Regions from separate parts of the Nostoc sp. JL31 genome, predicted to be linked through region 1. Evidence: riboswitches for the same ligand, from Rfam matches in the RefSeq annotation. Region 1 holds a riboswitch; each other region holds the start of a gene.

Region 1 (10,086 bases):
TCTCAGCAGTAAACATCTTGACTGTTTCAACAGATATGGGCACTTCATCTAAAGGGCGGGTACGAATAACTAAAGGTTCTTCAGGAGTATCCATTTTTTGAATTACTTCCACTGAAGAAGATTCGACAATTAAGGTTTTCTCTAATTGAATGAAACCATAGCGAGATTTATGTTCACTCTCAAATTCTTGTCGCATCACTACCACATCATCGGCAAAATTAACAGTCAAGATAGAGTTAGTACCCTCGTATTTTAAGTTAGCTTTTCGGATTACCTCTACTTGACTCAGTGCCTCATCTATTTCATTGCTAGCTTGAGTTTCTAAATATTCCATTAGCTGCTGTAACTTAGGGACTAATGCTTGAGTTAAAGGTTGTTCAACTCCTCCTTCTCTAATCGCTCGTACATCAGCTAATCCCATTCCATAAGCAGATAGGACTCCAGCATAAGGATGTAAAAATATTTTTTTCATTCCCAAGGTATCGGCAATTAAACAAGCAACTTGTCCACCTGCACCACCAAAACAACAAAGCACATATTGGCTGACATCATAACCGCGTTGTAGACTGATTTTTTTAATTGCATTCGCCATATTTTCCACTGCGATCGCAATAAATCCAGCAGCTACTTGTTCGGGAGTACAATCATTTAATGTAGCGGCTTGAATGTCTTGGGTTAATTGGGTAAATTTTTGAATAACAATATCTTTCTCTAAAGGTAAATTTCCATCAATGCCAAAAACTGAGGGAAAATATTGTGGGTGAATTTTACCTAACATCACATTGGCATCAGTAACCGCTAATGGGCCGCCACGTCGATAACAAGCAGGCCCAGGATTTGAAGCAGCAGATTTAGGGCCGACACGATAACTAGAACCATCAAAAAAGAGAACTGAACCACCACCAGCAGCAATAGTATTAATTGCTAATACAGGAACTCGCATCCGCGCCCCAGCAATTTCTGAATCTAGTTGTCGTTCATACTCTCCTTTAAAATGAGCGACATCTGTACTTGTCCCTCCCATGTCAAAGGTAATAACTAACTCGAAACCTGCTCTTTTACTACTTTGGACTGCGCCAACAATACCGCCAGCTGGGCCGCTTAAAATACTATCTTTTCCTTGAAATTGTTCGGCTGCGACTAAACCACCATCAGATTTCATGAACATTAATTTGACGTTGGGTAACTGATTCGCTACTTGGTTAACGTAGCGGCGCAGAATAGGAGTTAAATAAGCATCGACTACTGTTGTATCTCCCCGACTAACTAACTTCATTAAGGGACTAACTTGATGGGATACGGATATTTGAGTAAAGCCGATTTCTTGGGCAAGCTGGGCTATTTGTTGTTCGTGAGCAGGATAGCGATCGCTGTGCATAAAAACAATAGCACAACTCCGAATTCCTGTATAGTAAACTGCTTGTAAGTCACTTTTAACTTGTTCAATATTTATGGATACTAATTCATTTCCGTTAGCATCGTAGCGTTCATCTATCTCAATTACCTGCTCATAAAGCATGGTTGGTAAAACAATATGACGAGCAAAGATGTTAGGACGGTTTTGGTAGCCAATTCGCAGCGCATCTTTAAAGCCTTTGGTGATGAGAAGAACGACGCGATCACCTTTCCTTTCTAACAACGCATTTGTTGCTACTGTTGTCCCCATTTTTACAACTTCTATCGCTTCATTAGGAATGGCTTCGTTGCTAGCAATACCTATGATATCTCGAATACCTTGGATGGCTGCATCTTGATATAGTTCGGGATTTTCTGAAAGTAGTTTGTAGACTATAATCCATTGCTGATTAGGCAGAGGGATAATTAAAAAACGTTCGGTATGTTTTGAAACTCCATCGATAATTGCTTGATTGTTAGTAACAGCAACAATATCTGTGAATGTACCACCACGGTCAGCAAAAAACTTCAACATTACTCTGTTTACTCGACACTATAGAGGTAGCATAACAATAGAATTTGGAGTGTTTATACTTCCTCAATTTTAAGTTTTGATTTTTCAGCTAGTGAGTCCGGTTAGCGACACCGAATAGCCCGTCGTAGACATCGTTACATCGAACTCAGGGATCGCGGCTAATATAATTGTAGCTATTGCAACCAGTAAATTTAAGTGTTCTTACATTCATTTATAATCATGCTATTATAAAACCAATATCAAATCGGTTCTGGTGGGGATCAGCCATCAGACGCAAGGGGGAAAGTTCGGTGTAAATCCGTCGCTGTCCCGCAGCTGTAATGAAGCTTATGCCTCAAAGTCAGAATGCCCGCCGAAAGTAACAGACAAACTTACATCCATCTGCGAGGTACAGGTGAACATTGCCATAAATATTTCAAAGATACATCAGTTTCACGCTCTCATAATGCCAGAGATACGCCACGGACTACTCATGGCTATGAAATTATAGGCAGTTTATTGATAGTTACAATTGTGCTTTGGTGTAACTGTCATTTACGCTATTTTTTCCCTAGCGTGAAAGCTTTTGCAACATCATTTGTGCCAAATTTACTCTATAGCTATGTTGCAGTTGCACGACTGCGACAACATGTCATATCTGCGATTCGGACTTAATCCTACACACTTCAAAATTAATGCTTGACAAACAACATAGTTTATTTGTTTGCACGACCTGCGCCAGCGTCTGGCAAGATGGTAAACGAGTTGGTGAAAGTAAAGGTGAGCAACTACTACTACACCTTCATGAACTTGCACAAGATTGGGAATTGCGAAATAAATTCCTCATTCAGGGAGTTGAATGCATGAGTGCTTGTAACCATTCTTGTGTTATTGCCTTTACAGCAGAAGGTAAATCAACCTATCTCTTTGGTGATTTACCAGTCGACACTAGTGCATCTGATGTTTTGCAATGTGCTAGTCAATATTATGCTAAACTCGATGGTTCATTGCCTTGGTCAGAACGACCGGAAATTTTGAGAAAGGGTATTTTGGCAAAGATTCCACCACTAAATAAGTGGGCAAAATTAAATATAAGTTGTTGTTAATTGATGATTGGGTAAAATTTTTCAGTTTCTAATCTCTAGTACCTAAATCATTAATCTTAAAAGGAATAGAAAGTAATGCAGATTAAAACAGCAAGGTTAGGCGATCCCTGCATTGGTGAAAATCGGGAAGTGAAGAAACAAAAGTCTTATGGGAGGAAGTGAATGCGACCCTCCAATAGTGTCTGGCAAGGAAATTTTGGCTACTGGCAAAACAGCTTTATTCATAATAATCTGCTGGTAATCGGCTACACAGGATGGCAGGGATTTCAGTCATTTGGGCGGGGAGTTGTCATTTGTGATGTGGATACTAAAGTTACTCACCCTACAATTACAAGTCTTGATACAGTTCCCTTCACCCTGCAATTTCTACCCTCCGATCTGATTAGGTTCTACTTGCGCTCGTTTCAGGATTGCGGAGCTATATCGCAATCAATCTGCTCATCCATGATTTCATCAATTTTCCCAGCAGTCGTAACATACAATCCCCATCAAGATATTCTTCTAGTGCTAAAGGCTGAACCTCAGATTGAGGTTAATTTTTTACACCAACTAAAAATTACTCCAGCCGATTGCTACGAACAAGTTTGTAAGCGATGGTCAGAATTTAAACCAAGCTTAATGCCCTAAAACTTACTTTATTCCTCAATGCTCAAGCCAAAATCAAGCAAGATTCCCAAACCAACTCGCTACCAAAATGCAGCGATAGATTATTATATTGGACTCACAAATTCCTCCTATCTCCATTATGGGTATTGGGAACCACTACCTACTCATGGTGAAGAATTAACTCTAACTCGTCTGCGTGTGGCGCAGGAAAGCTATACAGCCAAACTTTTGAGTTTTATCCCAGAAGATATCAAAACTGTACTTGACGTAGGCTGTGGGATTGGTGGTAATGCGGCATATTTGTGCTCACGCGGTTTCAGTGTTGAGGGATTAGCACCCGACGCACTCCAGCAAGAGAGGTTTTTTCAAAATACCAATGGTCAAGTACCTTTCTACTTAACGAGATTTGAAGATTTTAACAAATCATACTCCTACGACCTGATCTTATTTAGCGAAAGCAGTCAATATATTGCTGCTCTCGATTTAGCTCAAGGTGCGGCTCGTTTACTGGATAGTGGTGGCTACCTACTGCTTGCAGACATGATGCGTTTCGATGCCGAATACCAAGAAGGTATTTTTTCTAATTGTCATATCGCCAGTGAACTCCAGATAGCGTTGAAAAAATCTGGATTTAATTTAATCAAGACTGAAGACATTTCAACCCATATTGCGCCAACGATTGATTTGTGTGTTGATAACTTCCGTACTTTTGGACTGACAACAGTTAAATATATTGCTGATGTTGTGGCGATCACTGTCCCTCCATTACACGCACTTGGTCGTTTAGCATTTAAGCGTTGGTTGGAAAAACCGATTACGGAAGGTTTAACAGCACGGGTAATTTTTGAGAGCCATCTGCGTTATGAAATCCAACTTTGGCAGTTATCAAAAAAAGTTTAATCAAAATGACCCCAGAAATAAATACCCAAGATTGGTAACAAGCAGCAACTAAACACAATCATATCATGTCCGCTAGATTACTTATTAAACCTGAAGAACCCCACCCCGCCTGCGGGGAGAGGCTGGGGGTGGGGTGCAATGACTGTGGAAATCATAACTAATTATACGGGCATGATATCATTTACTACACCCGAAAATGGGACACGGATAATTATCACAATTTTTATTTTTGCTTTCAAAATGTTGACAATTAGATAGCTTGCTGGTTTAGCGGAATTACAATTACAAATTCTGTTCCCTGCCCAGGAGCAGAAATACATTCTAATTTTCCCTGATGTTTTTGAGTGATAATCTGATAACTAATAGATAAACCTAACCCAGTACCTTTATTAACTGGTTTAGTCGTAAAAAATGGTTCAAATAATTGTTTTTGTACCGTTTCGGGAATGCCTATACCATTGTCGCCAATACGAATAACTACCTGATTTTCACTAGTGAGTTTAGTCTGAATGCGTATCTGGGGATTAGAAAACGCTTTTTCCCCTACTTCCCACTCACCATTTTCCACTGCCTCTTCTAAAGCATCGATCGCATTTGCGAGAAGATTCATAAATACTTGATTCAGTTGTCCAGCATAACATTCTACTAATGGCAGGTCGCCGTATTCTTTAATTACCTCAATTGTTTTATTGTTAGATTTAGGTTTGAGGCGATGTTCTAAAATCATCAAGGTATTATCTATACCCTCACGGATATTCACAGCTTTCATCTCTGCGTCATCTAACCGAGAAAAGTTTCGCAGAGATAAGACAATTTCTGTGATTCGTTCGGCACCAACTGTCATCGAAGTTAGCAAGTTGGGCAAGTCTGCAATTAGAAAATCTAAGTCGATTGCTTCTGTTTGTTTTTGAATTTCCGTGACTGGATTAGGATAGTTTTGCTGGTATAGTTGCAGCAGTATCAGTAAATCTTGGATATATTGATTGGCATAGCCGACATTGCCATAAATAAAATTGATTGGGTTGTTGATTTCGTGCGCTACACCTGCTACTAACTGCCCCAAACTGGACATTTTTTCACTATGCACCAATTGAGATACTAGCTGCTTTGCCTCTTGGCGCAATTGTGCTTCTGAATATCGCAATATCTGTTCTGCTTGTTTGCGCTGGGTAATATCGTGGAGAATCACGACATATTCCTGAAAATCCTGATGGGGTCTATCTGAGATGGAAACTTCCAGAGTTCTGTTTTTTCCATTGCCGATTAGAATTTGTTCGCTACGCTTTGTCCACTGCTCTGGATAGTAGACTAATGCAGGTAGCCATTTATTGAGGTGATTTCCTGGCAACTCAGATGGGTTGACACCAAAAAACGATTCAGTGGCTGGGTTAGCTTGCTGGATAATGCCTAGATTATCTACGACTAAAATACCATCTTGGGCGACTGTAAAGAGGTGTTCGGCAGCTTCTCTGGCTTCTGCGATCGCAACTACTTGCGGTAAACTTGTCCAACAAGCGATCGCTACTCCCACAAATGCCACGCTCATCAGTAGCACCACAAATATATTCTCACCGCCCGCAGTCGCTACTTTATTAAGTTTGACACCAAATAACCAGCCAACTGCCACGGCGCTGCACAGTAAAAAAATCAGGATGCTCACCTGAAGAATTACTGAATCTTTAATGATTACCACAGGGCGCGTGCGATATCGCCGCATCCACCACTTGGGATGGAATGCAGGGAAGTCCATACGGCGAATCACCGCATCTATTCCCATAACACCAATGGGAAATAATAGCCCAATCAGCAAGTTGAGCCAACCCCAAGCAAATCCGCCCACGAACAGCACTACAACTTCTAACAGCAGAATGCCCAGAGATATGCGAGGAAACAAAACTTCCGGGCGATCGCGCCTAAGCCAAAGCCCTAAATGCAGTAACATAAAGGAGACAAACCAACCGATGTTACCAACAGCGACGATTCGCGCCACATCTCCCCAAATCAGATAGATTAAGCACAACACCAGTGTCAATGTCAATGCTGGGACAAACACACCCCGACGGGAGACAACAGAAAATACTGGTGAAATGTGGTTATCTAAAGCCAGTTGATACAAAATTCGCGGGCAATTAGAAACCACCGTTGCCGAACCGAGTAGACAAGCTGCTACTAGCAAAAAAGAAATACTTACACCAGCTAATTTTCCCCAAAAGGGCTGGGAAGCCGCCACCAGATTCAGAAAAGCATTGTCTTTCAGGTTGGGATTTGTTGCCAACCGCATTACTACCCAAGAACCCCCCAAAAAGATGGGTGGCATCATCCAGGCGGCAATGTCTAGAAACCGCAGCGTTTGAGTGGGGTTGCGACTATCGGCAACAAAGGAAGAAGCTGTTTCACAGCTGTAGGTTGCATAAGTGACGAAAAAGAACCACTTTGCCCAATCCACAAAGCTCAAAGATGACCAACTGCTAGGAAAAAACCCAGGACTCACCGGAGAAAACGCTAACCAGCCAAGACCTTGTATACAGAAGGTCATTAGTAGTCCAAAGGCTGGAATGACAAAAAACAAATGTAAAATACTCAGGGCGCGAGTCCCACTAAAGGCCACGATAAAGGGCAACAGTGTAAAGCTAATATCCAGAAATATGTCTGGACAGGCAATACCCAGCGGCTCCAAATTTACTTTAATTAAATCTCTGAGTACGATTGTATTCACTGACAGGTAGGAAACCCAGTTGAGGAGGTATCCAATTGCTGCATAGCGAGCTAATCCTGGGTAGTTTTGCAGTAGCTTGGTCGCATAGTTAGGTGTTCCTCCAGCTACATTGATGAAATGCATACCTAAGCGTTTCACTTGATAGTTGAGCAGCATTCCGAAAATCACCGCAGGTATCCAGACAAAAATAGCTTGGGAACCGAGAGCAGCATGAATTGCTGGAACCAGTGCTGTCCAAGAAATATGAGCTGTCAAACCAAAGCCCCAACTTTCAACAGCACTCAAGCTTTTAGTCAAGCGAGGGTAAGAAGATTGGCCCAATGTGGAGTGAGCAAAGTTGGACATGATTAGCAGTGTTGGGTGGGATACTGTAATTAAGCTTATTAGCTAGAGTTCCCATCTCATAAATCTTCTGCACAAAAACTTTCTGTAATAAATAATACTTAGATGTTAATACATATATGATCAAAGAAAATTCACTTCACAACACCAGTGTTTATTGCCCTCATCCCCCAACCCCTTCTCCCAAACTTGGGAGAGGGATTTAGGGTGAAAGCTCTTTGATTCACGCAAGAAGTCTATTAGACAATTTTCGAGCGTGTATCTGCCAAGGCGGGAACTTTAACTTCTGTTTCGGCTTGTAAGTCGAAGTCATACCACTCGTTACGCCATTGCAGACGAAACTTCAAACGCGTCCAGTTGGGTGGTAGGTTGGGACAGGCAACGGGGCCAAATTGAGTCATCCGAATGCCGCCAAACCCAAAAACTACCGCTTGCCATACTCCTCCAGCACTGGCGGCGTGAATTCCTTCGGCGGCGTTACTTCTCACATCCTCTAAGTCTACCAAGGCCGATCGCAGAAAATGTGTATAGGCTTCGGTTGGTTGATTGAGGTCGCAAGCTAAGATGGCGTTAATGGCTGGGCCTAGTGAAGAACCATAACTGTGGTCGGTACGTTGGGTGTAATAGTCCCAGTTGGTGGCGAGGGTGTTATAGTCGTAGCGATCGCGCAGTAAGTACAGAAGCATCAATACATCTGGCTGTTTGAGAATCTGCTTTTGGTTGGTGGCTTCAATTCCCAACAAACCTTGCAAAGATTTGCTGCGCGGTTCGTAATCAGCGAGGTTAACGTCTTCTAGTTGGAAAAAGCCTTCAAATTGCTCAATTAAACCTGTTTGAACATTTTTATTGACAAATAGACGCTCTTGGATTTCTGCCCAATGGTGCAGACGCTCTGTGGTTAAGTTGAGTTTTTGCGCTAGTTGGGCTGAAGTTTCAGGATAAGCTTGTTTGAGCCAATCCCACAGCGCCAAAGCTGACTGCAAATGCCACTGTACCATGAGATTGGTGAAGGCATTATTATCGACGCGATCGTGATTTTCATCAGGGCCAATGACATCTAGGATGTCATAGCTGTGGCGCTCTTGGTTCCACTGCACCCGACTTTCCCAGAAAACAGCCGTATCAAGGATAATTTCCGCGCCATAATCGCGCATCCAGTCATCATCGTTGGTAGTCTGCCAGTAGTGCAAAATTGCATAAGCGATATCTGCGGTAATATGCACTTCAATGTCACCGCACCAGATGCGGATTAATTCACCATTGGGAGCCGGAACCCAGCGCGGAGTCACTTCATCGCCAGTAGTGGCACTTTCCCAAGCATACATCGCTCCTTGATAACCGGCTTCTTGAGCTTTGCGTCTCGCTCCTGGTAGGGTGTGGTAGCGGTAGGTGAGCAAGTTACGCGCTAGGGCTGGTTGAGTTAGGGTGAGGAAAGGAAGAATGAATATTTCTGTATCCCAAAAGATATGTCCGCTATAGGCAAAACCGGAGAGGGTTTTGGGAGGAATGCTCACGCTATCATCGTGACGCGGTGTTACAGCAAGTAATTGGAAGAGATTATAACGGACGCTCAATTGAGCCAAGTGATCGCCTTCTATAATAATGTCACTGTCTTGCCACACTTGCTCCCATGCCGCAATGTGAGCCGCCAATAGGGTAGTATATCTGGGTTCATCAGCAAGTCTTGGTAAGGCGGCGGCAATGGGGATTTCTGTCTCTCGTGAAGTAAACAGGGTGACAATCTTTTCTACAGTTACCGTTTTTCCGGGATATAACTCTAAGGTGGTTGTCAAAATGGGAGAACTAGAAGCATTTTCGACGCTCACGGGTGCAGTCTCGTCGCCATCTACCACTAACTTAGCTGCCATCCCAAGTTGAATATTTGAGTGGATAGTTTTACTGTTTAACCAGATAATCCGATCTATGCCACCTTGGTTTAAGGTTCGCCAATGTTTAACGCCTTGGGTATGTGGTTTGCTGTCAAATCCGGCTTCAATGGTAATTTCACCCTCAAAGTCTACCGATGTAATTTGAGCGCGAATCGCCAAAACGTGTTGGTCTGCTAAACTGGTGAAACGCTCGAAGTGAAAATCTAAGGTATGACCGCTAGGACTACGCCAGCGCACATCACGGCTAACTAAACCTAAGCGCAAGTCAAGCCGACGTTCGTAGTTGAGAATTTCACCACTGTCCATACTAAAGCGTTCCCCAGCTACTTTCACCACCAATGGCAGCCAGTTGGGACAGTTTACTAGTTCAGTATGAGTAATTGTCACATCATCATAAACACCGTGGATGAGTGTGGCTGGAAAATCTTGGCAATACCCTTCCTCAAATGTACCCCGCACTCCTAACAACCCATTACCAAGAGTGAAGACGGTTTCTTTGTGATGCAACTGCGCCGGGTTAAACTCCGTTTCAATAACGTTCCAGTCAGTATTGTCAATTAATTGCTGATTTTGTTGAGAATCGTGAGTGGATACGTTGAGCATGAGTGATAAAACCTA
Region 2 (10,086 bases), on a different contig from region 1:
GGGCTAAAACGGCGGAATTCTGCTAGATACTGCTCTAGAGCAACAAATTGGGGCAAATTGAGGCTGTAGTAAATCCAGCGCCCTTCTTGACGAGCGCGAACTAAACCCGCTTCTTTCAGGGTTTTGAGGTGAAAAGACAGTTTAGATTGCGTGGTTCCCAGGTGGTCACACAGGTCACAGACGCATAGTTCTTGAGAGCGTAGCAGTTCTAATACCTGAATCCGTAGGGGGTCAGACAGGGCATGAAAGCCAGCAGCGATCGTATCAGGAGTGAAGGTGCTATTAGAAGCCATCAATTTTTTTTGAAGTATTTATGGTAAAGTCTAAATCATCGCAAAGCAATTGGCATCATTCACGATGCAATGATGCCTACTTGTTGGTCATTATGCGAACGCGGTTTTCGGCATTTACGCCAATTAATATTGTTTGCAGAATGGGAATGCGACCGTTTTTTTGATCCCCCTTGTAGAGACGCGATTCATCGCGTCTTATATTTATCAGTTTTGTACGTATTATAAATTTATCCAAATCCAGCAAATCCGATCGCTAAAATTAAAAAAAAGAAGATAACGAAGAAATGCTTAACTCAACTGTATTGATTTTTGGTTTATAGTCGATTCTTAGTTGGGATCACAATCATTGAGAAATAGGGTACTTTATCTGGATCGACTTCATCTAAGGGTATAATGCGTTGCTGTGATGTTGATGCCCGCTCAATATATCTTGCCCGTGATGCTAACCCTAATTTATGCAGGATATCTCGTACTTTGGTAAAGTGACGACCTAGTTTCATAATTGCTGCTGCATCAGTCATTAACAAATGTGTAGTCAGTTCTTCTGCTGGCAATGGAGCGGGTAAGACTGTGAGAATATCCGTGTAGTAAGTGAAAGGTACACCCAAGGCTACCGGACAAGCCATTAGCGAGGAAACTCCGGGGACAACTTCTGTTTCGTATTGGTCACATAACCGCGTGAACAGGTACATGAAGGAACCATAGAAAAATGGATCGCCCTCACATAGCACTACAACATCTCGACCTGCTGCTAAATGGTCGGCGATTGGTTCAATTTCCTGGTCATAAATAGACTTTGCTTTTTCTGGTTCCAAAGCGCGGGGGAGATGAAATAGCACCTCGATTTGATTGCCAGGAAGATACTGCGCCACGATCGCTCTAGCGATACTTTCTTTATCTGTGGCTGATTGATAAGCTACCACAGGAGCCGCACGTAATAGCCGCAGCGCTTTCATAGTCAATAATTCGGGATCGCCCGGGCCGACACCAATTCCATAGAGACGACCTTTGGGTTGCATATTCATTCTTCCTCCGTTGCCAGGGCGTTAACTGCTGCTGCCGCGATCGCACTTCCACCGCGCCGACCGTGTAAGGTTAAAAATGGTACATTCCTGCTATCTGCTGTCAGTGCGGCTTTCGATTCCGCTGCACCGACAAACCCCACTGGAAAGCCCAAGATAATCGCGGGTTTGGGCGCTCCTTCATCGAGCATTTCTAACAGTCGGAATAGGGCTGTGGGCGCATTGCCAATTGCAATTACCGATCCTTCCAGGTGCGATCGCCATAGTTCTAGAGCTGCCGCCGACCTTGTAGTACCCATACGCTGGGCAAGTTCTGGCACTTCTGGTTCGTTAAGGGTACAGATAACTTGATTGTTTGCAGACAACCGCCGCCTGGTAACGCCATCGGCAACCATTCGGCAATCACACAGAATTGGCGCTCCTGCTGCCAGTGCTGCCCTTGCGGATTTTACTGCTGTTGGTGAATATCCCAAGTCAGTGACAATATCCGTCATCCCACAGGCATGAATTAGACGCACAGCAACTTTTGCTACATCTGGTGGCAACACATTTAAGTTCGCTTCTGACCGGATAATTGCAAAAGAATTACGGTAAATTTCGTTGGCATCTCGGATATAGTCGGACATTCAATTTTGGATTTTAGATTTTAAATTTTGGATTGACATATAAAAATCGAAAGGCTCAGATTGCCCAGTTTTCTGAAAAGGTGGCAATCTTGTTGTTCGCAATTGATTGAGGGATTATATTAAATAATTGCTGTAATTGTTCTAGTGCATATCGATTAGCAAATTCTCCAAAGGACTCATTAGAATTTAAGCGTTGAATTTTATATACATATAGCATCCGCTCTATTAATGCAGGTAGTTCGGCTAAAGTTACATATTGATATAGTTCACGTCCGAATTTCTGATTGCTGTCACCAACATAAACGTGATAGCCTTCCACGGTTGTATTTTCAGCCTCAATGCTGACGCCGAGGAGAGTGATATCACTGTTGCTATGCTGGGCACAAGATTTTTCGCAGCCAGTGAAGTGAATATTAACTGAGTAATCGAGAGTAATACGAGTTTCAAGATACTCTGCCAATGCCAACGCATGACTTTTAGTGTCTGTGGCAGAAGCGGCGCAACCCTTTTTTCCAGAACAGGCAACTAATCCACCCCTGATATTGGTTGCAGAAGAATCTAATTCTAATAAAGCAATTTCACTTTGGACATCAGCAACCCATTGCTGAGGAATATCTGTAAGGAGCAAATTTTGCCAAGGGGTTACCCTGAGAGTTCCACTACCGTATTTTGCTGCTAAATCTGCTAAACCCCGCATCTGTCTACTCTCCAATCGGCCAAGGGGCAAGACGACACCAATGTAAAATAAGCCTTGCTGACGTTGGGGATGGATGCCAATATGCTGATATTTCGCATTTGACCGCTCCCCCAACCCCTCTCCTACAAGGAGAGGGGAGAATTTCTCCCCCTTCCCTGCAAGGGAAGCGGGTTGGGGGGTTAGGTCTTTTCTTATTTCACTGTACAAAAGAGAAAAAGGTAAACGCTGCTCAACTTCCTGGAGATAATTTTCACAACCCAAAGTATTCAATAACTCTCTCAAACGTAGCCGCCGTTTACTCGTAGTATGACTATAAGCTAGATAGACATCCGTCAAAGCTGCTAAGACGGGCAAACAGTCCTCTGGTGGTAACAAAATTCCCGTATCGGTGGGCGGTTGACCCTTCTTGCCAACACTGAGATAGAGGCGAAAATAAACATTATCGTTAAGTAAGACAGCTACAAAGGCGATATCATTCAAGCGATCGCACACCTGAATTATCCCACCACCATCAAAGCAAACGCTAAATTTGGCTGACAGTCCCGAAAGCGCCGGATGTGCAGCAATATAATCATCCCAACCTTGGACAAAGGGGCGAGTGTCGATTAATTCTTGGGGATCGATACCAGCAGTTGGACTGGTCATAATATTGCGGATTTGGTCTACAACAGTATTGTCAGAACCCAATCCCATATTTTGTAGGTACTTCAGAACCTCAGCATTTATCCCTGTGCGGATTTCACGAACTTGCAGGTTAGCTCGGTTAGTCACATCTAGATAGCCGCCACCGTGCTGTTCTGCTATATCTGCGATCGCACGGCACTGCTGACTACTAATAATTCCACCTGGTATTCTAACGCGAGATAATATCCCATCTGCGGCGGGAGTAGCATAAAACAAGCCAGGACAAGTGGCAAATCCAGAAACCAAATTTAGAACTCCTTCCCCGTGCAACGCAGGGAGTAGACGGTGAGTGTGTCTTGAGAACATCCTGAGAGTTGGCATTCTGACTTGGGTCATCCCATCACAGCTGCGGCACAGTCCCGGAATTTCACCGGAGTTTCCCAACTCCCAGCCTTGAGTAATTTAGATTTTGTTTAGGTTATAGATTTCAACCAGACATCATCCAGATAATTATTTTACATTACTATTGCCAGAAATTTTGTAACTGCCTAGCTAGTAGTACTTTAGAAAAAAAACAGAGACATTACCAAGATTCTTGCTCAATTTCCTCCAAGGCTTTGAGTTCTCGAAGCCTTGGAGCGACACAAGGCGTGATTGACCCCTTCGAGTTAGATAATAGGGATTCCAGTGGTTGTGAACTACTACAATCACAGCTAAATCTACAACGCCCGATATTACACGCTCAAGGAGGGTGCTAGAGCTAAAGTTTTCGTCAAATCAGTCAGGAGAACGCGATCGCAGAGGTTAAACAGTTCTGCCTCAGTAGAAGTATGTCGCATCAACCGTAAAAAATGACCTTCAGTGTCAACACTCAGAGCAATGTAGTTGAGGAACATTTTCAGGTAGCCTACGCGAGATCGCTCTGGCATAGTTGCTGCTGTGGGAGTTTGCCATAAACGATCGATATAGTTGCGTACCTCCGCTAAAGGAACGGGTGCGATCGGTTCTCTTCGCAAAGCTTGGCGAATTTGATTAAAAAGCCAAGGATTCCCGATCGCCCAGCGTCCCACCATCACACCCGCTGCGCCCGTTTGAGAAAGCACTTCAACAGCAGTTGTTGCCGAGTTGATATTGCCATTAGCAAGCACTGGACAATGAACTCGTCTAACGGCTTCAGCGATTAAATCATATTTCACTGCCCCGTGGTACATATCTTTCACCGTGCGACCATGCAAACTCAGCAAATCAATGCTGTGGCGATTGATGATATCTAGAATTTTGTAAAAATTATCTGTATTTTCAAAGCCTACGCGCATCTTGACGGTTAAAGGTCGATCGTTGACTGCCTGCCGCAGTTCTCCCAAAATCCGATCCACTTTTTCCGGCAAGAGCAGCAATCCACCCCCAACATTTTTGCGATAGATTCTAGGTGCTGGACAGCCCATGTTCAAGTCAACTCCAGCGATATTGTAGTTGCAGAGTTCCTTTGCTGTTCTTACTAAGTCTGGAATGCTTTCACCAATCATTTGCGCAAAAACGGGGCGACCCGTGTCGTTTTCGGTGATTGCTGCCAGAATGCTACGATTGAGCCGTGAGGTATCATTAACGCGGAAATATTCGGTGAAAAAGTAGTCAGGGCTGCCGTAGTGGGCAATCACCTTCATAAACCAGAGGTTGGTCACATCCTGCATAGGCGCAAGAGCGGTGAGGGGTAGGTGTGGATAGAACGATTGGGGGAGCGATACCTGGGGCATAAAAATGAAGAGCGATCAACAAAGCTCACTGTTAAATTATAAGTAGCTAGACGTAAATCAATTAAAGTTTGTAGTGTACCCCTTTGGGGAAGCAAGCTACGCATAGCGTCTCGTAGAGAGGACTTTAGTCCTAATTATCGTTGCTTTGAGCGATGAATCGCTCACTACGAACCAGGAGTTTATTAGTAATATTATTCAACAATCTTTTTGATCAAAACTAACTAATACCACAAGCTGCTAATTTTACAGCTAAAGCATCAGGGTAGCGCCACGGTTGAGAACCACCAATCCAAATACGTGACGGTAAATGACCGATTGGTGCTTTGAGACTAAAATTGAATTCTGAATTTGCATAACTATAATTGTATGTATGCCAATCAACTTGATTACAAAAAACTCCATAGTCTCCATTGACGTTTTTGTAAATAAGTGTCTGTATGCTAAAACCAAAGCGTTTATGACTGTAATTCACCCATAAAAGGTCAATGGTTTGCAAATCTTGACAGGGAAGTTTCTCAAGATCACTATTAAATATATAGCTACCTCTAGGCTTTGCTAGTGCTTGACACATTAGTTCCCAAGTTTCTCGATCTGCTAATTCCCATTTTCCTTTTGCTAATAAATCACGCAAATGTGTATAATCAATAGTATTTACTGTACGATAATTAGAAATATTTAGCAATTTCTTTGGTTGTTGCTCCAGTATCTGTAAAACTTCTGTTGCCGATTGAAAGCGTTGCGAAACAGCATTTTGTAAAAGTTTATCTAAGATTTCACCAAGGTGAACGCTAACAGTATTGTTTGCTGGTAAATATTCTTGCCATACCCAGCGATCGTTAGCAATATCGAACAAATCAAAGGGAGAAACATTGGTAAGTAAGTAAATACATGTTACACCCAAGCTGTAAAGATCGCTGGCTGGTAATGCCTTTCCTCGCATTTGTTCGGGAGCGATATATTCTGGACTACCTACTATGGTGCCTGTACGAAGTTGCTTCATGTTATTGGCTAATTTAGCAACTCCGAAATCGATTAAAACCAGGTCTCCTCGACCCGAACGGCGCATAATATTTTCCGGTTTAATATCTCGGTGAATTACTTGTCGGGAATGGATAAATTGTAATGTGAGCAATAAGCTTTTTAATATCTCCCAAATTTGCGGTTCTTGAAAAACTCCTTGTTTTTTTAATTCCTGTGCGAGTGTTTGTCCATCGACTAATTCTTCAACGATATAAAACTTTTGATTTTGTTCAAAGTGCGCTAGTAATCTGGGTATTTGAGAGTGTTCTAGTTCATTGAGACGAAGCGCTTCTTGATGAAATAAATTGACTGCTTTATGCCAAATCTCAGTATTTTCCTTTTGAAAACATAGTTGTTTGACCGCACATTTTGGTTGATCTGGAAGATGTTCATCAATAGCTAAAAATGTTCTCCCAAAGCCACCGCTTCCAATGACGGCGAGTGGACGATATCGCTGTTTAAGTAATAATTCCTGACCACAACTATTGCAAAAACGAGAAGTGTTAGAATTTTGGGGACGTAGGCAATCAATATTGGTACAGTAGCTCATACTACAGGAGTTCTATTGTTCTATTTGTTGGAATTACTATATATAAAGTATTCCCATTAGAAAAGCACTCTTACTAGTAGAAAAAACAGCGATGCCTACGGTGGGCTACGCCTACGCATTCTGGAAGTTTTAGCATAGTAGCAGTGTACTGCCTGTTGCAAGCGATCGCTACTTTAGTACAACTTTGACTCTTTGAATTTTCTATCAAATACAAGGATGCTATAACCAAATACAAGTGTCAAAAACTACTTAACCCAACGTTTAGTTGCCTCTGCAATGCGTTCCCCAAAGCGTAGTGAAGTCAGATAATCGCCCGAATCTAGCACTGGTTCTTTGCCACTCATGTCGAGTTGACTTTGACCCATTACACCTAGAAATCCTCCTAATCGATTTACCCCATCATCTTTACCAGATAAAAAGCTTTGTAAGTCTCCCACATTTACCCAAATCATGCCATGTTGGGCTGCATTGGTAGCTAAATAGAGGAGTGTACCTTGTTTATCGCCACTGGGAGAGCTGGAATGGGTAAAACCCCCAGCGATTTTATCTTTCCATCCGTGTCGGAACCAAACTTCGCTAGCAGCATCAATAAATGCCTTGAACTGAGCCGCAACACCACCCATGTAGGTAGGAGAGCCAAAAACAATTGCATCAGCTTGATTGAGAGTTGCTATTACCTCATCATTCTTCCAACGACCATTGACTATCTGCTCTCCAGTAATCCGTAGCAGTTCAACAGTGGTGTCTTTAACTTTACTTGCACCTTCAGCAATAGCTTGGGCCATAAGATGAGTATGACCTGCACCAGAAAAATAGATAATCGCAACGGTGGGCATAGGAGGTTTAGTTAAAATTTTGACTGAAACTGAACGAGAAATATCATAAAGACTACTGGCTTATAAAGTAAAGTAGTCAATCTTAAAGTCATTTCTGTTATTCTTCTAAAAGAAAATTCTTTTGATCCAAGTCTTTCTCCTATTTATATTAACCAGGTATGTGTCTCAATGATGTAGTGATTGACCGTGCCAGCCCCAGTGATGTTACTGGAATCGTCAAGTTGGCCCAAGCCAATGACGCAGAACATGATGGTATGTTGTTAGGTCATCTTGAGCCAGAGGCTGTGATGATGACTATCTCGCAAATGCCGAGCGTTGTAGCCCGAAAAAATGATCAAGTTGTAGGATTCTTACTCAGTTGGTCAAAGACAACTGCTAATTTACCAATTATAACGGTGATGTTACAAGCCTATCCTGGTACAAAAGATGCTTACTTGTATGGCCCCATTTGTGTTGATGAAACTATGCGTGGGCAAGGTATTGCTGCGGTAATGTTTGCTAAGTTGAAAGATTTTCTACCAAAGCGGGAAGGAATACTGTTCATCAAGGCAAATAACAAAGCATCACTTCAGGCACATCAAAAGATGGGTATGTGCAAGATGGCAGAGTTCATCTATGAAGGCACTGAATTTTTGATATTTGCGTATAATAGCTAACTAATTGATAGGTTCTCTTTGAGTTTAAACTGAGTGGCTAATCTGGATAATTGAAGTTATTTACTACTTGCTTAATCTGGAAAATGACACAAGAGTTATTAGCCAACAGCTAAGAGATTTATTTCATGAGGGAAAATGGGGCTTGATGGTGTAAATTATTTATCCATAAGTCTGTAATCTGCTCTTGTTGGAATCCGAACCTCTATGCATTTAGTCAAAGTATCAATTTTGACATTCTTTGTCACTACATTTTCATTTATTCAACAAAGCCATGCTGATACCAGTGCGCCACCAATTAAGACACAGGTTCAGCAAGTAGCACAGTGGTTCACTGGTTTTTTTGATAATGCTCAACAGGTTGCTAATAGCCCCTCTGTGCCATTAATTACTATATCAAGTTGTAATGTACAACTGGATGGTACTAATCTTCTGGCTGAAACACAGAACGTTTATCTAGAGCAAGAAAGCCCAGGTTTTGAGCGGCTACGCCTTTATTCTTTTAATCAAGGAAATTCGGCTGTGAATCTAAGTATTAGCAGCTTTTTAAATGAAAATACTGTACGCGGGTTATGCAATCATTCTCAGTCTAGGCGACAGCTTAGTATTAACAATGTTGAGAATAACACCTGTAATCTGCAATTATTTTGGGAGCAGAACAGCTACATTGGGAATAACGCTCCCAATGGCTGTACAACCAATAATGGCTTCAAAGTAGTTTCTGATATAACTATTGAGCAAAGTAGCATCGACTCCTTAGACAAAATTTTTGACAAGAAAGGCAATTTACTTGTGGCCACACCCATTGAATTCCGTCGAGTTAATTCTGTTCCAGAACCCTCTGTCATATTCGGGTTGCTGGCTTTGGGAATTTTGAGTACAAAAAATGCAATTTCAGATCGGCAAAAACAGAAATCAAAAAAGAATTAAATCTCTATTTAAAGTTAGTGATAGTAGGGCGACAAGGCTGTAAGCTTTAGCTGACTAACATGAGCCGGATCAATTTAATTAGTGTCCAATAACTAAACATTCATTTTGTACTCTGGTAAGCATATCGTTAAAAGCAGGAGTATAACAACCATCTTTATCAACAACCCTACGGAGAGTATACTCACCAGCCCGAGAAAGTCCGCCGAACCAAACGTTTTTTCTGTGCCAAATATCTCCATTGAGAGAATTTTTGTCTTGGGACATTGTGAAACTGACAATCGATTTTGGAACTGATATTCCTAGTAAAACAGGTGTGACTTGAGCTTGTTGCAAAGTTTCATCTTCAAACTGAATTTTGTAACTTACTTTAAACCATTGAATTAAACGTAGTAATATCCAGCCAGCAATCGAGTCATGAAAAGTCCACTGTAACGGGGCAAATATCGGTAAAAGCAAAGCTTTATTCTGTATATCCCATTCTAAATTGTACATAGTAATGCAAGTATCTGGCAGTGGATTGCCATCCATAAAAAATACACCTTTAAGGACAGATGGTAAGTTTGTTTCTTTAATTGGAATCATCCAGGTTGCAATATTATTAAGTTGCTTTTTTTCAATTAATTCAGCCATATAATTTGTAATTACTTCCTTTCAGCTAAAAGAATACCTAAATTTTTAACGAACCGAGTCAGAGAAAAGATGAGTAAAAACACGTTTGCCCTAGCGAATGGAAATCGCGGCTATACAAACAAAACCCACCTCCGTGGGTTTCAAATCCTTTGAGTCCGCGTAGGCGGACTTCTCTGCGAGACGCTACGCGAACGTTTGTGTAGCCGCGATTTCTAATCGCCTGGTATATTTGCAAAGGTGAGATGCTCCCTGTGCGCCCCTACTTGAAGTCTCTTACTCACAGTCGTTGAGCAAAACCTTGTAGTACCAAATTATTAGGAGTAACGGCAGTCACTTTTTCAAAATCCCACTTGACTTCTGTAATTGAGTCCCATTGATAGTTGTGAAACAGATGTAAACAGAAAATTTTGATAAAGCCAATTGATAACGATGTACCAGGACAGGCTCGCTC
Region 3 (10,086 bases), on a different contig from region 1:
TTTCTGCGCCATTAATTCGCTGTTCTAAAGTGATGCCAAACTTGATACCTAAATTTTCTGCGATCGCTTGAGTTTCTGTCATCATTTGTCGCGCTAGTTCACGGGTGAGGGGATAACGGCAAATATCCTCTAGAGTCGCACCAGTTAAGGCACTGATGGGATTAAACGCTACATTCCCCCACAACTTGATCCAAATTTCCGTGCGAATTTGATTGCGGATTGGTGCTTTAAATCCTGCCTGTTTTAAAGTCTGTGCCAATAATTGGATGCGATCGCTTTTACTACCATCGATTTCACCAAGAGTAAAGCGATCGCCTTCAATATGTTTAATTACACCTGGTTCAATTATCTCTGTTGCCGGGTAAACCACACAACCAATAGCACGTTCAGCACCGATACTAGCTTCAATAATCCCATCTGGGTCAACAGATTGAATCCGTGTACCTTCATACTCACCGCCATGTTGACGAAAGTACCACCAAGGAACGCCATTTTGGGCTGTCATTACCATTGTGTGAGGATTGTAGAGTGCAGGGAGAAGAGGTGCGATCGCGGGCACACTGTGAGCCTTCACAGTTAAAATTACTACATCCTGTGGCCCCGCTTCTTGAATATCGCTAGTTGCCAAAGCCGGAGTAGCAATTTGGCTGGAACCGTCTGCCATGAGTAACTTCAGCCCCTTTTTTTGAATTGCCTCCAAATGAGAACCACGCGCGATTAGTGTCACTGCTTCACCTGCCAGTGCCAATTTCGCCCCTAAATATCCACCAATCGCACCCGCGCCAACAATACAGATTTTCATTTAGCCAAAAAATATGATTTGTGGAAAACGGTATCCAGTAGTGAATTCTCCAGCTTAGAGCTACGGTGTATACACAAGTCCTTCTCACCCCCTCTAACTCCTCCTTGGCAAGGGGGAGAACCGGGAACCGGATATTTCCCCCCAATGCATCGGGGGATTAAGGGGGGTAAATCCACGGTTTGCCTACCGTAGCAGTTTAGAGTGGGAAGATTCACAATACTCAGCACTCAGCACTCCTAAAGCTTTGCATCGCTTCTAACAAGTCTTGATGAACAGATTTTGAAGCAGCTACGATCAATCCAGGCAAACTATAGTTTTGACAAGTATGCAGTGGCGGTAAAGTGGAACCGTCCAGAGTAGTTACAATCCAGCCAGCCTCTTTTGCAATAAAAGCGAGTGCAGCACTATCAAGAAATTTGCCCGATTTAATGACTGCTCCACTCAAGTCGCCACTGAGAATACCATTGAGATTGGGAATTTGAATATCACTAGAGTAATCAGTTGCTATATCGATTACTTTATATCGATCTTTTAATAAATGTGCGATGGAATTCATTCCCCATCCCAATAAAATAGAAGGTTTGGCGGATGTTATATCTAACGGGGCACAGGCTTCTAAGTTCATGTCCAACGTGCCTTTAAAAGCACCTTCACCTCTAAGAGCGTAAAAATAAATGTTTTGGGCAGGAGAAATGGCAATTACTGCTTCAAACTCATCCGCATTTAGAATACTGAGAATAATTTGGTAATTAGAATGTCCATCCATATAAAACTTCGTGCCATCAATCGGGTCAAGTGTGACTAAATAATCACCTTCTGAACCGAGTTCGGTAGCACGAAAATACTTGGTGTTATTAGAACTTTCATATTCTTCACCATAAAAGCGAATATCTGGGAAAGTTCCTAATAATACTACTTCTACCAGATTTTGAATAGCCACATCTGCATCAGTAAGTGCAGCACTAAAAAAGTTGTTTCCTTGTTCTTTGGCGGGAAGTGCAGCAATTTTTGGTTGAAGAACATTGGCATAGGCTGCTGCTACTTTGAGATGGGGGAGTAAAGTCTCTAAAATTAGTCGAGTAGTTGGTTTTGTGGACATTGCAGCAAACTCCTTTTAGAAATAATCTACCGTCCGCAGGGCGATAGAATTATATATCTAGACAAAATTACGGGATCATTTTGATGCAATGATACCACCGTTGCTATATTACTTTAATCTGTGTGTCTCAGAGAGCCTCTAGAGAGATCGCAAGTTTTCTCATAAATTTAAGGGTTTAAGACCGAACGTCAACATTTAGTAAGTAAGCAGACGCAATTAAATATAAGATGTCATTGCGAGCGGAACGAAGTGAAACGTGGCAATCTCAGTCTTTGCGATTGCTTCACTTGGTTCGCAATGACGAACTATCTTATATTTATTTAGATCCACCTACTTACAGCATTTTATAAATTCATAGCGAATTAAATTTGGCAATACCCTACAATGCCAATGCATCGGCTTGTATTGTTAATACGTCGGCTTGCATTGTGAATGCATCGGCTTGCATTGTGAATGCATTGGCTTGCATTAAAAACGCTACGCTTTTCCGCAAAACTGTACTTAGCTAAAGTTACTTTACAAAAGGCAAGCTACAATCGGGCTTTAAATTCCCATCTGAAACTCTCTTTTTTACAAGACGCTACGCGTAGCTTGCTTTCCTGCAAGGGTACAATTTTGAATTGTTATTGATGGTTTTAGGAAACTTTTTCGAGCTTCTTCTGAGTCAATTTGGATAGATTGTGGCGTTTGAGTAATGAAGGTGCGCCAACAAGAGTACCAAGAATGAGTAGGCTAAGGATAGAAGTAGGTTCAGAGACAGTAATTATGGTTGCAGAAAAACTAATGGGTAACTCACTATCTTCCAATCCCAAATTTTCAAAACCTGGTGTGATTGGCGGCGCAGTAAAAACCTCTAAATAACTTGGTGTCGGCAAAAAACTCGCGAAAAATGGACTAGAATAGTTTCCTCCCGAAGTGGAATACCCAAAACCATCACCTGTTAACTGCTGAGTATTAAGACTAATTAAATTATCAACATTAAAAGGTTCGTTTCCTGGTATTGGAGTCCCGGCGGATTGCAAACCAGTAATTGTTTCACCATTTCGCTTACCAGTAATTCCAGTAATTAAGTAAAAACCCAAATCGTTTGGGGTGTCATTAGTGGTGAAAGTACCATTTGCGGCTACGCCAGTACCAGAATAATTCCAACTCCAACTTAAAGCAGAAGCGGCTGGCATTGTCCCGAAAACTAATCCAGATGTGGTGGCGAGGGCTATTGCAGATAAAACTAGATTTTTCATGGAAGTCGTTACTGCGATCGTTCCCGTGTATTATACGGAAATTAGGAAAGATCGTATTATCAATCTTGCCTATATTATTTAGCAGCGATGCCTACGGCGGGCTACGCCTACGCATAGCCATACCAAAACAGCATCAACATTGCTAACCTGCTCTCCTGGCGGTATGGCTGGACGATTTACCATCACAACTTTCACGCCTAGTTCTCGCGCGGCAATAATCTTGGGCTTTGTGGCATCGCCACCGCTATTTTTACTGACGATGGTATCAATATTATTCTCAATCAGAATTTGTCTCTCATTATTGAGGGTAAAAGGCCCGCGATCGCACAATACCATCCCCTGCGGTACTAAAGCATCATCGCCAGGAGGGTCAATCATCCGCATCAAAAACCAAATTTTCTCTAGGCGAGCAAAGGCGGCGAGTTCTTGCCTACCAACTGTCAAAAATACCCGCTGTGCCTGATTTTGCAGGGTTTTTGCTGCGGCTGCAACGCTGTCAACTTCAATCCAGCGATCGCCACTTTCTTTTTCCCAAGGCGGACGGATTAACATCAGACGGGGGACTCCAACTTCCGTTGCCGCATCTGCTGCATTGAAGGAAATTTGAGTCGCAAAAGGATGGGTTGCATCAATTAACAAGTCGATTTGCATGACTCGCAGATAGTTAGCCAATCCAGCCGCACCGCCGAAGCCTCCAACCCGCAAATCGCCCAGTGGTACTGACGGTTCGCGGGTGCGTCCAGCTAGAGAGGTGATTACTTCTAACCCTTGGATAGTCGTCACTTTGGCAGCTAGTTCTGCTGCATCACCCGTCCCACCCAAAATCAAAACGCGCATTATTTAGATAGATAACGGTGGAATTTTTGCCAGAATGCCCTTCTTCATTGCTTCTGGACGCTCTGACCAAGGCAGTAAACCATCTGCTTTAGCATAGTATTGACTAGCACATTCCAGTACCGCAGAGGCACTACCATCAACGGCTAAATCACCAAATAAATATGTTAATTTGCCTTTAGCAGCAAAGGCGACTACACAAGAACGATTACAAGCACTCATGCATTCAACTTCCTGAATCGGGAATCGATCTCGTAACTCCCAATCTTGTGCCAGCTGCTGAAGTTGGTGTAAAAGTTTTTCACCACCACTTTCACCTAAGCGTTTTCCATTTTGCCAAACACTGGCACAGGTTTTGCAAACAAATAAAGTATGTTCAGCAACATCCATTGGACTGGTTGGGGAAATATTTACAGTGGTAGTCATCTGTACCTCGCAGATATGTGAAACTAATAAATCTATTTCGGCGGGCATCCTGACTCACTCAATTTGAGATTTTCGATTTATTTCCTGAATCTCACATTGGTTCACAGTTGCGGGACAGCGCCGGATTTGCACCGAACTTTCCCCGTTACCTCTGGTAGCTGACTCCCACCAGAACCGAATAACCTTATCGATCATACACTAGGGTTATCGGAGAATACGAAACAACAAGCTTTGCGCCAACTATCAAACTGGACGACAGCCAGACAAAATACTGTGCATCTTCACGACTTGCCCAATAACTGCGATCGCAGGCGCACTAAATCCAGTTTCCTCTACTTGCTCGACAATTGTTTCCAATGTCCCTATCAATTCTTCTTGTTCTGGTCGCGTACCCCAGCGCACTAAAGCAATCGGCGTTTCTAAATTCAACCCAGCAGTACTTAATTCTTCCACAATATAAGGCAGATTGTGAATTCCCATATAAATTACAATGGTTTCGGAACCGTGAGCGATCGCACTCCAATTCACTTCCGGTCTATACTTACCCACCGCTTCATGACCAGTTACAAATGTCACTGATGAACTATAGAGCCGATGCGTCAAAGGAATACCTGAGTATGCTGCCGCTGCAATTCCCGAAGTGATACCTGGCACTACTTCCGTTGATATTCCAACTTTGACTAATTCTTCCATCTCTTCGCCACCGCGACCAAAAATAAACGGATCGCCACCCTTGAGCCGCACTACAATTGCATGATCTTGCGCTTTATCAATCAGCAATTGAGTTGTTTCTGACTGCAATAACGAATGTCTCCCCGCACGTTTACCAGCATTAATTTGCTCGGCTTGAGGATTAATCATTGCCAGAATTGCCAGACTCACCAAGGCATCATAGATGACTACATCTGCACATTCCAACAAACCTTTCGCCTTCAAGGTAATTAATCCTGGATCTCCTGGCCCCGCACCTACTAAATAAACCTTTCCCAAATACTTGTTCTCCTGTTTTTCTGTGCGGTTCATCTCTGTGTTAAATCCCAAATTAGCTCGGCTAATTCTGCACTTGCTCCCAGTGGCTCCGCCAATTGGAAATTCACCGCAGAAAATTGTAATTTTAGATCCTCTATTGAGGTGGCGATCGCATCGGTTATTCCACCAGCGAATAAAAAGTATGGCAAGATTGCTATTTCCCGATAACCAGCAGTTACCAACTCTTTCACCCGTGATTCTAAACTAGGAGGTCCAGCCCAATAAGCAGTCACGGCTCCCAAACTCGCCGCCATTGCTTCCACAGTTTTTTGCGAACCTGGGCGACGGCTACCATGAGCTAAGAGAATCCATGCTTCTGCTTTGATAGCAGCTATTTGCTTTGCCAACAATTTCTCTACATTAGGATGAGAACCTAAATATGGTTGCAACTCAACGATTGTATCTTGACCAGTAGCCTGTTGTGCGAGTGCTACTTCGGCAGGAATGTCTGTCATCACATGCACTCCCGGCAGCAGAAATAGCGGTACAATTTTGAGGCGATTCTCATTTTGAGACTGTGGGCAATCGCCAAAAGCGTTTTTAGCAAATTGTTGAATCTGCTCGTGTAAAGGTTGAGGACTCATTTCTAAAGCAGCGATGCCAACCAAATGTTCGCTTGACAATTTCTGACATATCAGACTAGCTAGTTGCTGCATAGCAATTTCTGGGCGGCGATCGCGACTTCCATGAGATAATAGCAGATAGGCAGATGACATCGGCAAAGCTTGAAGTATCAGTTACTATATCTTACTTAAGATTAAGCCGGGGTTCATAAGTAATCTGGTAATTATTGAAACTATTATCAATTACTAAACAGAAGTATTCTTAATCACTTTTACAGCGCATTTGAAGTTGTAAAGGACACAACTAATCGTTCCAAAACTAGGTATAAAGCTTGTTTTTCTTCTGTTAGCGCAGCCGATTCTGACTCCTGAATTCTGCTGTATATTCTTCCCCTGTTGCTTACCTTATTGTTCTTCGGCAGTGTAAGTATAAAATTGATCAAAAGCTCCTACTGTTTCAAATTTATATGAAGGTATCCAAGAATTTATTTTTAAATCTGTACGGTAAACACTAAAAATAAGGAAATCTTGCCTTTCTGTAGTTCTGGCAATAATTTCTTGGATTTGCGGGTTAGCTGAGTCAACCAACTTATCACAATTAAAACGGATTAAATTTTCTATAATATTCGTAGTTTTTTTACATACATCGGTTTTTAAGTATTTTGTCAGGCGTTGAACTGCATATTCTTCATATTCAACTTGACCGGGATTGGTTTTCGCCATTGTCACACCCAAGGCGGCGAGGCCTACTGCTGCTCCAGTATACGCGATGATGGTCAATGGTTTCATATTTGCCAAGTAAAATTCATTGTAATCGTTAGATTCCAGAGACTCTAAATCAACTAAGTCCGTTCCTTGAACAAAAACTCTTGATCGATTGCCAAATTATTGCTATAATTCAAATTGTTGAATGGCGAGCGTAGCCAAGTGGTTAAGGCAGTGGTTTGTGGTACCACCATTCGTGGGTTCGATTCCCATCGTTCGCCCTATATAATCTCATATTTATGTATATATTCCTATATAAAGATCGGTTGTGGTTGTGAACATTCATAACCATTACTTTAGCAATGATCTGTTGTCTACGAGTTCATAGACTTGGAAGGGTTACAAATCTATAATGATTCATTACTTTATCTTATCCAAAATTTGATGTATATAAGCAAATCTACTTTTTAGCTACTTCTCTACGAGACTGGCTAAGGATAGAGTACCTGTTACTACGCTATCAGACTAAGCAGATGTTCATACTTCTCTGGAGCATGAGCTACTGATATTAAGATTCCCGATTTCTTGGAGAAGTCGGGAATTTGAGTGTCAGAAGTTTTTGAACGCACATTTAACTGTTAAAAAATGCCTAGAAGAATGATCAAAGTCAGCCCACAGAAGGCAAGTAAAGACATAATCAGAATGTTGCCTATACTGTGGTCAGAAGCTGTTAACTTCTCTGTATTGGTAGCCATATAAATTGACCAAATTTAAACAACTTTTGCCTAAATTATAACTATGGCAAATCAATATTAGTCTGTTTTTAAACAAAAATTGATTTTAATTCATTTAAGTTGAACTAAATAGTTAAACTTCAGCAAAACTATTAGCTTTTATTTCAAGTATTTAAAAAGAGATTATGGCAAGACTATTATTTATTTCCCAAATTAACACAATATAGGAATTATATTTGATTTTTGAAATTATTTACCTTACATACAGCATATTTCAAGTTAGTGAACTATACAAGCTAAATATCAAAGCCTCTTGTACTTCTGTTAGCGCAGCCTATTCTGATTAATGAATTCTGAATTATGCTGTATGTGCTGATAATCAATATTCAATATATATACGCAAATAAATGATATAGTAAAGATCGCATGAAGCAATTGAGGGCGTGATAATTTGTGCCCCAAATCTTATTATGCAGTTATTTACTAACATCTATCAAAAGAAATAAAAATTGTATTCCTTTAGTGAGATCCAAAAATACTGAGTCATAGATACTTTAAGTAAAGTAGAACATGATTTAAGTGCCTGCTGAAAAGTTGATACTTGTAGGTACACAGGTAAATATAATTTATCTGTGTTGTTTCGTGTTTATATATGTCTAACAAAAGGTGGGGCTTATTTGTCTCGCCTAGAAAGTTAACAATGCAAACATCGTCATTTAGTGGAGTTGCTATGTCTGAATTGCTTCAAGCAGTCTTAGATAGTGAAGAAAAAAGTGATTTACGTTCCTTTATTAGTGAATTACGCCAACAAGAAAAGAAGTACTTGCTACGGAACGACATACTCAATGTATATAGTGAGTATTGCTCCAAATCCCAGAAACCTGAAGGCTTTTACACTTCCTCGGAGTTAGGCAAACTCATTTACTATACTCAGGAAATAATTCAGGAGGACTCAAACTTCTGTTTCATCATCCGTTCTAAGATTGCCAGCCAAGAAGTTTATTGGTTGACATCAGACTTAAGCATTGAGCCGATGACGGTGCAAGATTTGTTGGATCTGCGCGATCGCTTGGTGAACAAATATCATCCCAACGAGGGCGACCTGCTAGAATTGGACTTCGGTCCGTTTTATGACTACACTCCAGTCATCCGCGACCCCAAAAATATTGGTAAAGGGGTACAATTTCTCAACCGCTATCTATCCAGCCAAATCTTTCAAGATTCCAAACAATTGCTGGACAGCTTATTGAATTTCTTGCGGCTGCACCACTACAACGGTGTGCAACTGCTACTTAACGATCGCATTCAATCACAGCAGCAACTTTCTGAGCAAGTTAAGAAAGCTATCAGTTTTGTTAATAATCGCCCCGCAGATGAACCCTACGAACAATTCCGCTTCCAATTGCAGTCAATGGGTTTTGAGCCGGGTTGGGGTAACACCGCAGCGCGAGTGCAGGAAACCCTAAATATTCTTGATGAATTGATTGATTCTGCCGATCCTCAAACCCTAGAAGCATTCATTTCTCGCATCCCGATGATTTTTAGAATCGTCTTGGTGTCAGCCCACGGTTGGTTTGGGCAAGAGGGAGTTTTAGGGCGTCCCGATACTGGGGGTCAAGTAGTTTACGTTCTCGACCAGGCAAAGAGCCTAGAAAAGCAGCTACAAGAAGATGTCCTGCTTGCGGGTTTAGAGAAATTGAATGTCGAGCCAAAGGTAATTATTCTCACCCGCTTGATTCCCAATAGTGATGGTACCCTTTGTAATCAACGGCTAGAAAAAGTCCACGGTACCGAAAATGCCTGGATTTTGCGAGTGCCTTTACGGGAATTTAACCCTAACATGACTCAAAACTGGATTTCTCGGTTTGAGTTTTGGCCTTATCTAGAAACTTTCGCCATTGATTCCGAAAGAGAACTACGGGCAGAATTTCACGGCACACCTGACTTAATAGTTGGAAACTATACTGATGGGAACTTAATAGCATTCTTGCTGGCGCGGCGTTTGAAAGTTACTCAATGCAACGTTGCCCATGCTTTAGAAAAATCTAAATACTTGTTCAGTAACCTTTACTGGCAAGAATTGGAGGATAAATATCATTTTTCTTTGCAATTCACTGCTGATTTGATTGCCATGAATGCTGCCAATTTTGTGATTAGCAGCACCTACCAAGAAATTGTCGGGACACCAGATAGTGTGGGACAGTACGAATCTTATAAGTGCTTTACCATGCCGGAGTTGTATCATGTTACTAATGGCATTGAATTATTTAGTCCCAAATTTAATGTTGTACCGCCGGGAGTAAACGAAAATAATTACTTCCCCTACACCCGAAATAAAGATCGAGTAGAGAGCGATCGCCAACGCCTTGCAGAAACCCTCTTTACTCTAGAAGATCCCACACAAATCTTTGGCAAACTCGACGATCCTAACAAGCGCCCTCTCTTCTCAATGGCGCGTCTCGATCACATCAAAAACCTCACAGGTTTAGCTGAATGTTATGGTCAAAGTAAAGAATTACAAGAGCATTGCAACTTAATTTTGGTAGCGGGAAAATTACGCGTCGAAGAATCAGGCGACAACGAAGAACGCGACGAAATTATCAAACTCTACCAAATAATTGATCAGTACAATCTCCACGGGAAGATTCGTTGG

What was found. Region 1 has a riboswitch for cobalamin ahead of HWQ43_RS19875 (hypothetical protein). Riboswitches for the same ligand answer to the same signal wherever they lie in the genome.
Region 2: linked by a shared signal. The riboswitch ahead of cobG (precorrin-3B synthase) and the one ahead of HWQ43_RS19875 (hypothetical protein) in region 1 are both predicted to bind cobalamin.
Region 3: linked by a shared signal. The riboswitch ahead of HWQ43_RS05680 (DUF1636 domain-containing protein) and the one ahead of HWQ43_RS19875 (hypothetical protein) in region 1 are both predicted to bind cobalamin.

What each region holds. Positions count from the first base shown of each region.
Region 1 is NZ_JABXKO010000085.1:118,351-128,436, reverse strand. Features, by position in the region: gene HWQ43_RS19880 (hydantoinase/oxoprolinase family protein) at 1-1,930, opposite strand, end outside; cobalamin riboswitch at 2,159-2,302, shown strand; gene HWQ43_RS19875 (hypothetical protein) at 2,276-2,584, shown strand; gene HWQ43_RS19870 (DUF1636 domain-containing protein) at 2,605-3,015, shown strand; gene HWQ43_RS19865 (hypothetical protein) at 3,178-3,642, shown strand; gene HWQ43_RS19860 (class I SAM-dependent methyltransferase) at 3,661-4,521, shown strand; gene HWQ43_RS19855 (ATP-binding protein) at 4,772-7,582, opposite strand; gene HWQ43_RS19850 (glycoside hydrolase family 65 protein) at 7,819-10,071, opposite strand.
Region 2 is NZ_JABXKO010000034.1:124,279-134,364, reverse strand. Features, by position in the region: gene HWQ43_RS06830 (metalloregulator ArsR/SmtB family transcription factor) at 1-293, opposite strand, end outside; gene HWQ43_RS06825 (precorrin-2 C(20)-methyltransferase) at 608-1,312, opposite strand; gene HWQ43_RS06820 (precorrin-8X methylmutase) at 1,315-1,941, opposite strand; gene cobG (precorrin-3B synthase) at 1,997-3,643, opposite strand; cobalamin riboswitch at 3,617-3,742, opposite strand; gene HWQ43_RS06810 (tRNA-dihydrouridine synthase family protein) at 3,997-5,016, opposite strand; gene HWQ43_RS06805 (serine/threonine-protein kinase) at 5,234-6,586, opposite strand; gene HWQ43_RS06800 (flavodoxin family protein) at 6,832-7,422, opposite strand; gene HWQ43_RS06795 (GNAT family N-acetyltransferase) at 7,581-8,078, shown strand; gene HWQ43_RS06790 (CpcT/CpeT family chromophore lyase) at 8,283-9,005, shown strand; gene HWQ43_RS06785 (hypothetical protein) at 9,084-9,635, opposite strand; gene HWQ43_RS06780 (cytochrome P450) at 9,913-10,086, opposite strand, start outside.
Region 3 is NZ_JABXKO010000031.1:24,857-34,942, forward strand. Features, by position in the region: gene HWQ43_RS05660 (2-dehydropantoate 2-reductase) at 1-802, opposite strand, end outside; gene HWQ43_RS05665 (inositol monophosphatase family protein) at 1,023-1,901, opposite strand; gene HWQ43_RS05670 (PEP-CTERM sorting domain-containing protein) at 2,537-3,142, opposite strand; gene HWQ43_RS05675 (cobalt-precorrin-6A reductase) at 3,221-3,979, opposite strand; gene HWQ43_RS05680 (DUF1636 domain-containing protein) at 3,983-4,402, opposite strand; cobalamin riboswitch at 4,424-4,596, opposite strand; gene cobA (uroporphyrinogen-III C-methyltransferase) at 4,646-5,425, opposite strand; gene HWQ43_RS05690 (sirohydrochlorin chelatase) at 5,422-6,147, opposite strand; gene HWQ43_RS05695 (DUF4359 domain-containing protein) at 6,400-6,783, opposite strand; tRNA gene HWQ43_RS05700 (tRNA-His) at 6,908-6,980, shown strand; gene HWQ43_RS05705 (sucrose synthase) at 8,164-10,086, shown strand, end outside.